Regions from separate parts of the Streptomyces sp. NPDC087263 genome, predicted to be linked through region 1. Evidence: riboswitches for the same ligand, from Rfam matches in the RefSeq annotation. Region 1 holds a riboswitch; the other holds the start of a gene.
What was found. Region 1 has a riboswitch for thiamine pyrophosphate ahead of ACIPC1_RS05725 (thiamine ABC transporter substrate binding subunit). Riboswitches for the same ligand answer to the same signal wherever they lie in the genome.
Positions count from the first base shown of each region.

Region 1 (5,953 bases):
CACCCGGCCCGCGTCGAGCGTCTGGAGCCCGGCCACCACCCGCAGCAGCGTCGACTTGCCGCTGCCGCTCGGCCCCAGTACACACACGATCTCGTGCTCGGCGACCGCGAGGTCGACGGCATCGAGCACCGCCCGCCCGCCGAAGCGTACGGTCGCGGTCTCAAGGCTCAGCAGCATCTAGAACTCCCCGGTCCGGTCGGTCCGTACCCGCTCCAACAGCAGCAGCGCCACCGCGCACACCACCATCAAGATGGTCGAAAGGGCCATCGCCTGGCCGTAGTTGAGGTCGCCCGCGCGCCCGAGCAGCCGGGCCACGGCGACCGGCAGCGTGGGATTGTCGGGCCGTGCGATGAAGACGGTCGCCCCGAACTCGCCCAGCGACACCGCGAAGGCGAACCCGGCCGCGACCAGCAGCGCCCGCCGCACCATCGGCAGATCGACCTCGCGCCACACCCGCCACGGCGACGCCCCGAGCACCGCGGCGGCCTCCCGCAAACGCCCGTCCACCGCCCGCAGCACGGGCAGCATCGTCCGTACGACGAAGGGGACACCGACCAGTGCCTGCGCGAGCGGCACCAGGATCCAGCTGCTTCTGAGGTTGAGCGGTGGCTCGTCCAGCGCGATCAGGAACCCGAACCCGACGGTCACCGCCGACACGCCCAGCGGCAGCATCAGCAGCGCGTCGAAGCCTCGTACGAGACGGCCCGCCCGTCTGGTGAGGGCGGCGGCCGCCAGACCGCCGATGAGTACGGCGATGGCGGTGGCGGCGAGCGCGTACTGCAGCGAGTTGCCGATGGCCTCGATCGGCGGGACGAGGAAGATGCCGCTGTCGTCGGTCGTCAGCGCCCTGTAGTACCCGAAGTCGGGGGCGCCCAGGGAGCGTTGGACCAGCACAGCGAGCGGCAGCACGAGCAGCACGGCGATGGTCGCGAGGACCCCGGCGAGCAGCGCCCACTGCCCGGCACCGCGTGGCCGGCGTGCGGTCGTCTCCGGGGCCACCAGACGCAGGGCGGTCTCCCGGCGCCGTACGGTCCAGGCGTGCACGGCGAGGATCGCGCCCACCGCCACGAACTGGATGATCGTCAGCACCGCCGCCGTGGAGAGGTCGAAGATCTCCGAGGTCTGCCGGTAGATCTCGACTTCGAGGGTCGAGAAGGTGGGACCGCCGAGGATCTGCACCACACCGAAGGAGGTGAAGGTGAAGAGGAACACCATCAGCGCGGCGGCGGCAACGGCCGGGCTCAGGGCCGGCAGCGTCACCTTGCGCCAGGCCGCGAACCGGGAGGCGCCGAGCATCCGGGCGGCCTCCTCCTGACGCGGGTCGAGCTGCGACCAGAGCCCGCCGACGGTACGGACGACGACCGCGTAGTTGAAGAAGACGTGCGCGAGCAGGATCGCCCAGACGGTGGTGTCGAGCCGTACGCCCCACAGTTCGTCCAGCAGCCCGCCCCGGCCGACCAGCGCCAGGAACGCCGTACCGACGACGACCGTCGGCAGCACGAACGGCACGGTCACCACCGCCCGCAGCACCTGCTTGCCCCTGAAATCGAAACGCGCGAAGACGTACGCGCCGGGGAGCGCGATCAGCAGTGTGAGCGCGGTCGAGGCAAGCGCCTGCCAGGTGGTGAACCACAACACGTGCCGGATGTCGGACTGCGCGAGGACATCCCCGATCCGCCCGAACTGCCAGACCCCGTCGACCTTGAGGCCGCGGGCCACGATCGCCGCCACGGGGTAGGCGAAGAAGACGCCGAAGAACGCGATCGGCAGGGCCATCAGCCCGAGCCGCGCCGCACCTCCCCGACGGGACTTCCTTCGCGCCCGGGGCGTTACTTCAGTACGAGTGAGGTCCACGACTTGACCCACTGGTCACGGTTCTCGGCGATCTTGCTGGGGGCCATGGTCTCGGGGTCCTTGGCCTGCGGCCCGAACTCCGTGAACTCGGCCGGCACCTTCGCGCCCTCCACCACCGGGTAGACGAACATGTTCAGCGGCATGTCGTCCTGGAACTGCTTGGTGATCAGGAAGTCGATGAGCGCCTCGCCGCCCTTGGTGTTCTTCGCGTTGCTCAGCAGCCCCGCGTACTCGACCTGCCGGAAGCAGGTGCCGGTCGCGACGCCGGTCGGCGCGGTCGTCGGCTTCGGGTCGGCGTAGATGACCTCGGCGGGCGGCGAGGAGGCGTAGGAGACGACGAGCGGACGGTCCGCCTTGGCCTTCTTGCCGCCCGCGGACCCGGAGAAGTCCTCGTTGTACGCCTGCTCCCAGCCGTCGACGACCTCGACGCCGTTGGCCTTGAGCTTGGTCCAGTAGTCCTGCCAGCCGTCGTCCCCGTACTTCGCCGCGGTCCCGAGCAGGAAGCCGAGGCCAGGCGAGGAGGTGGAGGCGTTCTCGGTGACGAGCAGGTTCTTGTACTCGGGCTTGATCAGATCCTCGAAGGACTGCGGCGGCGTCAGCTTGTGCTCGCTGAAGTAGGCCTTGTCGTAGTTGACGCAGATGTCGCCCGTGTCGATGGGCGTCACCCGGTGCTTGTCCTCGTCGACCCGGTACTCCGGGAGGATCTGGTCCGAGCCCTTGGCGTCGTACGACTGGAAGAGCCCGTTGTCGAGCGCGCGGGACAGCAGGGTGTTGTCGACGCCGAAGAAGACGTCGCCCTGCGGGTTGTCCTTGGTGAGGATCGCCTTGTTGACGGCCTGCCCCGCGTCGCCGTCCTTGAGGACCTTGACCGTGTACCCGGACTCCTTCTCGAAGGCGCTCAGCACGTCCTTGGAATAGGCGAAGGAGTCATGGCTGACGAGAGTCACCGTCTTGGAGTCACCACCGCTCCCGGAACCGGAATCGGTCGAGCCGCACGCGGAGAGCGTGACGAGCCCCAACCCCACACCGACAGCGACGACGGCCGTGATCGTCTTCTTCTTGCTCACTGAATTCCTCCTGGGATGACCAGGAAGAGACGCGGCCCTGCCCGGGAACCTCTGACAGTTCCCGGGCAGGGCGCAACAGCTTGAGTATTGACCGAACTTCCTACCCAGAATGACCTGGGCAAGGTTCTGAGGGTCTGCGGCCCACCGGTGGCCCGGCTACCGCACTCTCAGCGCTGTGGCGCTCCCCTGTCGGAATATGAAGATGTAGGTACCTAAGGATGCACGTACGCAGCCATGTTGCCCAGGTTACCGCTCGGTGGCCGCGAGCTGACCGCACGCCCCGTCGATCTCCTGACCGCGGGTGTCCCGAACGGTGACCGGCACCCCGTGGGCCGCGATCGCCTCGACGAACGCCTTCTCGTCCTCGGGCCGCGAGGCGGTCCACTTCGAACCCGGCGTCGGGTTCAGCGGGATGAGATTGACATGCACGGGCTTGCCCTTGAGCATCCGCCCGAGCCGGTCGCCACGCCAGGCCTGGTCGTTGATGTCCCTGATCAGCGCGTACTCGATGGAGAGCCGGCGCCCGGACTTCGCCGCGTACTCCCAGCCGGCGTCCAGCACCTCCCGCACCTGCCACCGCGTGTTCACGGGGACGAGGGTGTCGCGCAGCTCGTCGTCGGGCGCGTGCAGGGAGATGGCGAGGCGGCACTTGAAGCCCTCGTCGGAGAACCGGTTGATCGCCGGGACGAGCCCGACGGTCGACACGGTGATGCCCCGCTGCGAGAGGCCGAGCCCGTCCGGCTCGGGGTCGGTCAGCGCGCGGATCGCCCCGACCACCCTCTTGTAGTTGGCCAGCGGCTCACCCATCCCCATGAAGACGATGTTGCTGAGCCGCGACGGACCACCCGGGATCTCGCCGTCCCGAAGCGCCCGCATGCCATCGACGATCTGGTGCACGATCTCGCCGGTGGAGAGGTTCCGGTCGAGCCCGGCCTGCCCGGTCGCACAGAACGGGCAGTTCATGCCGCACCCGGCCTGCGAGCTGATGCACATGGTCACCCGGTCCGGGTACCGCATCAGCACGGACTCGACGAGCGTGCCGTCGAACAGCCGCCACAAGGTCTTGCGAGTGGTCTCCTGGTCGGTCGACAGATGCCGCACGACCGTCATCAGCTCGGGAAGCAACGCCTCCTGAAGCTTCCCGCGCGAGGCGGCCGGGATGTCCGTCCACTCCGCGGGGTCGTGCGCGTACCGCGCGAAGTAGTGCTGCGACAGCTGCTTGGCACGAAACGGCTTCTCACCGATCGCGGCAACCGCTTCCTTACGCTCAGCGGGCGTGAGATCGGCAAGATGCCGCGGCGGCTTCTTGGCTCCGCGCGGGGCGACGAATGTGAGTTCTCCGGGCTTAGGCATGGCCGTACCAGTGTCGCAGACATACGGAGAGGGACTCGCCGCCCTGTGGACAACGAGCCCCTCACCGACAAACCCGCACGTCAGCGACGTACAGACGCATACACAACAGCAGGTCAGCCCGACCCGACGAAGATCACCAACAGCAGCCACACCACCGGAGCTGTGGGCAACAGCGAGTCCAACCGGTCCATGATCCCGCCGTGACCCGGCAGCAGCGTGCCCATGTCCTTGATGCCCAGGTCCCGCTTGATCATGGACTCGCCGAGGTCGCCCAGCGTGGCGCTGGCGGCGACCGCGAGGCCCAGGAGCAGGCCCTGCCACCAGGTGCCGTCGTCGATCAGGAACTCCATGCACAGCGCACCCGCGGCCATCGCGAAAGTGACCGCTCCGACCAGGCCCTCGCGGGTCTTGCCGGGGCTGATGCGCGGCGCCAGCTTGTGCTTGCCGAAGCGCCAGCCGATCGCGTACGCGCCCGTGTCACTGACCACGGCGAGCAGCAGGAACGTGAGCACCCGCCATGAGCCGTCGTCGGCCGCGAGCATCAGCGCGACGAACGTGGCCAGGAACGGGATGTAGAAGGCCGCGAACACACCGGCCGTGACGTCCTTCAGATAGCCCTCGGGGGGCTCCGTCATGCGCCAGACCAGGACGGCCAGCGCGGTGAGTGCCATCGCCACCCACGCACCCTCGGCGCCCCGGACGTAACCGGAGACGACCATCGCCGCACCGCCGAGCGCCAGCGGCACGAGAGGCGCCTTGATGCCCTTGCGCTCCTCCAGCCGCGATGTGAGCTCCCACAGCCCCACGACCACAGCGACCGCTATCACGCCGATGAAGACGGCCTTGACGATGAACAACGACGCGATGATCACCGCGCCGAGCCCGACGCCCACCCCTATGGCCGCGCCCAGGTCCCGTCCCGCGCTCTTCTTCTGCGGTGCGGAGGCGGGCTGTGGGTCGCTGGGCATGGGCTCCTGCGGCTTCTGCGACGGGCCTCCGTAGGGCGGCGCCGTCGCCGGTGTGTCGTCGCGGAACAGGGGACCGCTCAGCCGAGCGGCCCCCCGGTCGTCATCCTGGTCTCCGCCATGTTCGGGTACGTCGGGCACGATGGGCATGGGGCGAGTGTGCTGCGCGTCATACGCATCGTATGGGGGACCCGCCGGGGCAGCCCCCTGGACAGGCCCCTGCTCGGACGGCCCCCAGTACCCGGCTTGTGGCGGCGGCGCCCAGGAAGAGTCGTTCATCAGACCTCGAGCAGCTCCGCTTCCTTGTGCTTCAGGAGCTCGTCCACCTGAGCGGCGTACTTCGCCGTGGTGTCGTCGAGTTCCTTCTCCGCACGGCGGCCCTCGTCCTCGCCGACCTCGCCGTCCTTGATCAGCTTGTCGATGGTCTCCTTCGCCTTGCGGCGGACGGAGCGAATCGAGATCTTGGCGTCCTCACCCTTGGTCTTGGCGACCTTGATGAACTCCTTGCGGCGCTCCTGGGTCAGCTCCGGGAACACCACCCGGATGATGTTGCCGTCGTTGCTCGGGTTGACGCCGAGGTCGGAGTCGCGGATCGCCTGCTCGATGTTGCGCATCGCGCTCTTGTCGAACGGGGTCACCACCGCCATGCGCGGCTCGGGCACCGAGAACGAGGCCAGCTGGTTGATCGGCGTCAGTGCACCGTAGTAGTCCGCC
Region 1 covers NZ_JBIUYT010000002.1:110,074-116,026, forward strand. The annotation lists gene ACIPC1_RS05715 (ABC transporter ATP-binding protein) at 1-177, opposite strand, end outside; gene ACIPC1_RS05720 (ABC transporter permease) at 178-1,854, opposite strand; gene ACIPC1_RS05725 (thiamine ABC transporter substrate binding subunit) at 1,830-2,921, opposite strand; TPP riboswitch at 3,001-3,119, opposite strand; gene rlmN (23S rRNA (adenine(2503)-C(2))-methyltransferase RlmN) at 3,168-4,274, opposite strand; gene ACIPC1_RS05735 (phosphatidate cytidylyltransferase) at 4,388-5,518, opposite strand; gene frr (ribosome recycling factor) at 5,518-5,953, opposite strand, start outside.

Region 2 (5,953 bases), on a different contig from region 1:
TCAGGGGGACGATTCCTGGCCAGTCGACCGCAAACGACGGGGTAGGCGATGCGTGAGTCGGTACAGGCAGAGGTCATGATGAGCTTCCTCGTGTCGGAGGAGCTCTCCTTCCGGATTCCGGTGGAGCTGCGCTACGAGACCTGTGATCCGTACGCCGTGCGGCTGACCTTTCACTTGCCCGGCGACGCACCTGTGACCTGGGCGTTCGGACGGGAGTTGCTGGTCGACGGCGTGGGCCGGCCGTGTGGCGACGGCGATGTGCACATCGCACCCGCCGACCCGGACGCGTTCGGTGAGGTGCTGATCCGGCTTCAGGTCGGCGGTGATCACGCGCTGTTCAGGTCCGGTGCGGCGCCGCTCGTGGCGTTCCTCGACCGCACGGACAAGCTGGTGCCGCTCGGGCAGGAGCGCTCCCTCGCCGACTTCGACACCCACCTCGACGAGGCGCTGGACCGCATCCTGGCGGAGGAGCAGAGCGCGGGCTGAGCGCCGCCTCGCTCCCGAGTGGAGTAACGCTTCCTCTCAACCGGCCCCGCGTACGGGACAGCGGTCGCGGCGCGCGTCAAGTGCCCTTGGGCGCCACGTGGCTTCAGTGCTTGCGGCGGCGGCCCTTCCCGCCGCGTACCGGCGTCCTGGCGGCCCCCACGGGCTCCGCAGGGTCGCCAGGAGCCCCAGCCCCGGGCAGGCCGGCCGGAGCCCCCGTGCGGTCGGCCGAGACGACCAGGGCGGCCAGTGCGGTGGTGACCGGAACAGAGGCGACCAGGCCGATCGATCCGACCAGGGTGCGCACGATCTCCTCGGCGACCAGTTCGCTGTTGGCGACAGTGCCCACGCTGCTCTCTGCGATCGAGAAGAGCAGCAGGAGGGGCAGCGCCGCGCCCGCGTACGCCAGGACGAGCGTGTTGACGACCGAGGCGATGTGGTCGCGGCCGATGCGGATGCCCGCGCGGTACAGCCCCCGCCAGCCCATCGCCGGATTCGCCTCGTGCAGCTCCCAGACCGCGGAGGTCTGCGTCACCGTCACGTCGTCGAGCACACCGAGCGAACCGATGATGACGCCCGCGAGCAGCAGACCGCTCATGTCGATGTTCGGATACAACCCGTGGATCAGGCCGGTGTTGTCGTCCGTGTTGCCGGTCAGCGCGGCCCAGCTGATGAACACGGAGCCGAGAAACCCGATCAGCAGCAGCGAGAGCAGGGTGCCGATCACCGCCACCGATGTCCGGGCCGAGAGGCCATGGCACATGTAGAGGGCGATCAGCATGATGGCGCTTGCCCCGACGACCGCCACGCCCAGCGGGTTCGAGCCCTGCAGGATGGCGGGCAGGATGAAGAACGTCAGGATCATGAAGCTGACGGCCAGTGCGACCAGCGCCATGACACCGCGCAGCCGGCCCACCCCCACGACGACCAGCGCGAAGATCCCGGCGAGCAGTGTCATCGGGATCCTGCGGTTCACATCGCTGACCGAGTACTGCAAGTCCTTCGGCGCGGAGGGCTCGTACGCGACCACGACCTTCTCGCCCTGGTGCAACTGGCGTGACTGGTCCGGCTGGACGATCTCGGTGAACGTACGGCCCTTGTCGCTGCCGGTGTCGACCCGGATCGTCGCCTTTTTGCAGTCACCCGTCGCCTGTTGCTGTGCCGAGGAGCCCTCGGCGGTGGACGTGTCGCCGGTCGGGGTCTCCCCCGAGGCGTTCACGGAATCGCAGTCCACCTTGTCGATCTTGGTGACCGTCGCCTGCTGGGTCTGCCGGTCGAAACCGACGCCGGTGCGCTCGTGCCCCGGGGCGCCCCCCGGCCAGAGCACCACGAGCCCCACGACGACCGCGGCGGCGAACGGGATCAGCACCGCGCCGATGACCTTGCGCAGATGCTTGGAGACGGGGGCGGCGGGGCCATGGCTGTGACTGTGCGAATGGCCGTGGCTGTCGCCGGACCCCTGGCCGCCACCAGCCCCATGGCCGCCGCCAGGCTCCTGCCCGCCGCCTGCTCCCGGGCCGTCACCGGGCCCATGCCACCCACCGGCCCCCTGCCCACCACCAGGCCCCTGCCCGCCACCAGGCCCGTGGCCGCCGCCAGGCTCCTGCCTACCGCCCGGCCCCGGGACGTCGCCGCGCCCTCTGCCGCCACCAGGTCCGTGCCCTTGGTCGTGGCCGCGGCCGTGCCCGTGACCGTCGCCGGGACCATGTCCGTGCGGCGGCTCGGACGGCGGAATAGGGGGCTGCTGCATCGTGGTCACCGACCGATCATCGCAAGAACGGACGGGGCCCACTGTTCAGCGCGCCCGATGTGACGCTAGCGTGGAGGCACCTTTGCACACGCGGGAGCTCGGAGCACCGGGCTGAGAGGGCGCTGACCTTCGTCTCAGCGATGTTTCACATGAAACATCGGCAGACGGAATCCGCTGCGTCGACCGCCGAACCTGTTACCGGGTAATGCCGGCGTAGGGAGTAGGTCTCATGACCAACAAGGACGTAGTAGGCACGTCTGCCTCCAGTCAGACGGACGGGGCTTCTTCCCCTGCCCAGAACGACGGGGCCGGGCAGTCCATCGGCTGGCACAAGGCGTACGTCGAGGGTTCGCGCCCCGATCTGCGGGTGCCGGTCCGTCAGGTACACCTCACCAACGGCCAGTCCGTCACGCTGTACGACACCTCCGGCCCGTACACCGATCCGACCGTCGACACCGACGTACGCAGGGGTCTGGCACCGCTGCGTGAGAACTGGATCATCGCCCGCGGCGACACCGAGGAATACGCGGGCCGCCCGATCCGTCCTGAGGACGACGGGGTCAAGCACACCTCACCGCGCGGCGGCCTCCGTAACCTCGACGCGGTCTTCCCGGGGCGGCCGCGCCAGCCGCGCCGTGGCCGCTCCGGACAGGCCGTGACACAGCTCGCGTACGCCCGGCGCGGTGAGATCACGCCCGAGATGGAGTTCGTGGCGGTTCGCGAGAACGTCGCCGCCGAGGTCGTACGCGAGGAGATCGCCGCCGGTCGCGCGGTGCTGCCCGTGAACGTCAACCATCCGGAGATCGAGCCGATGATCATCGGCAAGCGGTTCCTGGTGAAGGTCAACGCGAACATCGGCAACTCCGCGGTGACCTCCTCCATCGAGGAGGAGGTGGACAAGATGACCTGGGCCACGAAGTGGGGCGCGGACACGGTCATGGACCTGTCCACCGGCCGCAACATCCACACCACCCGTGAGTGGGTACTGCGCAACTCCCCCGTGCCGATCGGCACCGTGCCGCTCTACCAGGCCTTGGAGAAGGTGGACGGCCGCGCCGAGGAGCTGACCTGGGAGATCTACAAGGACACGGTCATCGAGCAGGCCGAGCAGGGTGTGGACTACATGACGGTCCACGCGGGCGTGCGCCTGCCGTTCGTACCGCTCACCGCGAACCGCAAGACCGGTATCGTCTCGCGCGGCGGCTCGATCATGGCGGCGTGGTGCCTGGCCCACCACCAGGAAAGCTTCCTCTACGAGAACTTCGAGGAACTGTGCGAGATCCTCGCCGCGTACGACGTCACGTACTCGCTCGGGGACGGGCTGCGGCCGGGGTCGATCGCGGACGCCAACGACGCGGCGCAGTTCGCGGAGTTGAGGACGCTCGGGGAACTCAACACGATCGCGAAGCGTTTCAACGTTCAGACCATGATCGAGGGCCCGGGACATGTCCCGATGCACAAGATCAAGGAGAACATCGACCTTCAGCAGGAGATCTGTGATGAAGCTCCGTTCTATACGCTCGGCCCGCTGACGACGGACGTCGCTCCGGCGTACGACCACATCACCTCCGGTATCGGTGCCGCGATGATCGCCTGGTGGGGCACGGCCATGCTCTGCTATGTCACGCCCAAGGAGCACTTGGGCCTGCCCAACCGTGACGACGTGAAGACCGGCGTCATCACCTACAAGATCGCCGCCCACGCAGCCGACCTCGCCAAGGGGCACCCAGGTGCGCAGGTATGGGACGACGCGCTGTCCGACGCCCGTTTCGAGTTCCGCTGGGAGGACCAGTTCAACCTGGCCCTCGACCCCGACACGGCACGGGAGTTCCACGACGAGACCCTCCCGGCCGAGCCTGCCAAGACAGCCCACTTCTGCTCCATGTGCGGGCCGAAGTTCTGCTCCATGAAGATCAGCCACAGCATCACCGAGCAGTTCGGCGGTACGGCGGCCGCGGGGGCCTCCGCCGAGGAGGTCGCCGAGGGGATGCTGCAGAAGTCGAAGGAGTTCGCGGCGAGCGGGAACCGGGTGTATCTGCCGCTGGCTGACTGACTGGAACGCGGGCAGTGCGCCGGGGCTGTTGGGACAGGTCCGGTGCACTGCCCGGTCGGCGGGCTCCGCAGGCTGCGACGTGTTCGAGCATGTAGCCGGCGAGCTCGGGCGGTTGGAGGTTGAGCGGCGCGGTCACGGCCGGGTGTCACTCCGGCTGGTGTTCGGGCCCTCCGAAGTCCGGGCTGGAGAAGTCCGGGCTTGAGTAGCTCGGGCGTTGGCCGGCTGCCGGGCCGCCGTCGGGGCTGCTGAACCCCGGCCGGTTGTAGCCCAGTTGCGGCATGCGGCTCGTCGGTGTCGGCGACGGACGGCCGAATGTTGCCGAGCCCGGATCCGCGAGAGCCTCCCGGAGGAACGGCAGGATGCCGCGCTCCAGCAGAGCCTCGCGCCAGGCTTCCCTGGCCCGGGCGACCTGTTCGTCGAGCTCGCCGTGTGCTCCGGCCTGGAGCGAGGACGAGCCGTTGCGCAGGGCGGTGAGCAGGAGTCCGACCGCGGCGACCAGAATCGCGGCCGCCGTGACCGCGCCGAAGACCCACCCGGTGGTCAGGAGGGTCTTGGCGAACGCCGGCTCGGGGGTGATCATCTTCAGGATGTACCCCACGAGCAGGAATATCGCCGCGGCTGTCCCGGCGAGGACGGGGGCGAGCACCGCGACGACGGCGATGGCGCCCGCTCCGGCTGACTCGGTGACCTCCCCCACGGTGGCGGCGAGCCCCATCGCGCTCGAACCCGGCTCGGCGGAACCGGCTTCCTTGCGGACAGGCGGGGTGCTCGGCGCCGGCTGACGCAGTTCCTCACGGACCTTCACGTAGTGCTGGTACTCGGTTGCCGCTGCCACCGCGATGAGCGCGGTGGCGTTGAGCGCCATGGTGCGCAGTTGTTCCGGATTGAGCCGCTGGCCGACAGCGGCGAGTTCCGGGCGGTGTGGTGCGGAGCGCAGCGCCTCATCGAGGATCCGCTCATAGTCCTGGCGGTCCTCGCTCAGCAGGTGCTGCGGAACGCTGTTCATCTGCATCCCCCGATGCTCCGTAGGGCTGATGGCTCGCACGCTGACGAGCCGTTGGGCAGAAACGGAGGGGAGCCTGCTACGGATAGTCCGATGGTAGAGCGGTGATGGCACGCCGTGACAGGGGCTTTCCAGAAATTGCCCCCTGGCCGGCACGGTCCTTCGCAGGGCAAGGCCTGCCCGAAGAACCCTCAGTCGGCCAGTGGCAGTTGCTGGACCAGCAGTTTTCCGGCCATGGTCACGCCGCCGTCCATCGCGATGGCCAGTCCGTCGGCGTAGAGATGCGGTCCCTCGACCACGGGGCCCGAACTGTCCTCGCCGTCCTCCGAGCCCACGTCGCCCAGGAGGTACGGGATGGGACTGTGGCCATGGACGATGCGTGAGCCGCCGTACATGTCCAGCAGGGAGCGCACGGCCTCGGCGCCGCCGTCGTCGCGGAAGGCGAAGCGCTTGGTGAACTTGCGGAACAGGTCCCAGCACTCGTCCGCGTCGTTGCGGGTGAGGGTTTCGCGGATGGTGTCGTTGACCGCCTCGATCGAGTCGCCGTAGTCGAGATAGGCGGTGGTGTCGGAGTGCACCAGGAGATGTCCGTCGACCTGCTCCATGGCGTCCAGGCGGGCCATCCACTGCAGATGGTGGTCCTGGAGACGGTCCATGTCGGTCT
Region 2 covers NZ_JBIUYT010000004.1:114,813-120,765, reverse strand. The annotation lists gene ACIPC1_RS13840 (SsgA family sporulation/cell division regulator) at 49-486, shown strand; gene ACIPC1_RS13835 (YibE/F family protein) at 590-2,242, opposite strand; TPP riboswitch at 2,314-2,470, shown strand; gene thiC (phosphomethylpyrimidine synthase ThiC) at 2,463-4,286, shown strand; gene ACIPC1_RS13825 (hypothetical protein) at 4,432-5,298, opposite strand; gene ACIPC1_RS13820 (metallophosphoesterase) at 5,481-5,953, opposite strand, start outside.
Region 2: it holds a riboswitch for thiamine pyrophosphate, as region 1 does, so the genes downstream of both, thiC (phosphomethylpyrimidine synthase ThiC) here and ACIPC1_RS05725 (thiamine ABC transporter substrate binding subunit) in region 1, are expected to answer to the same signal.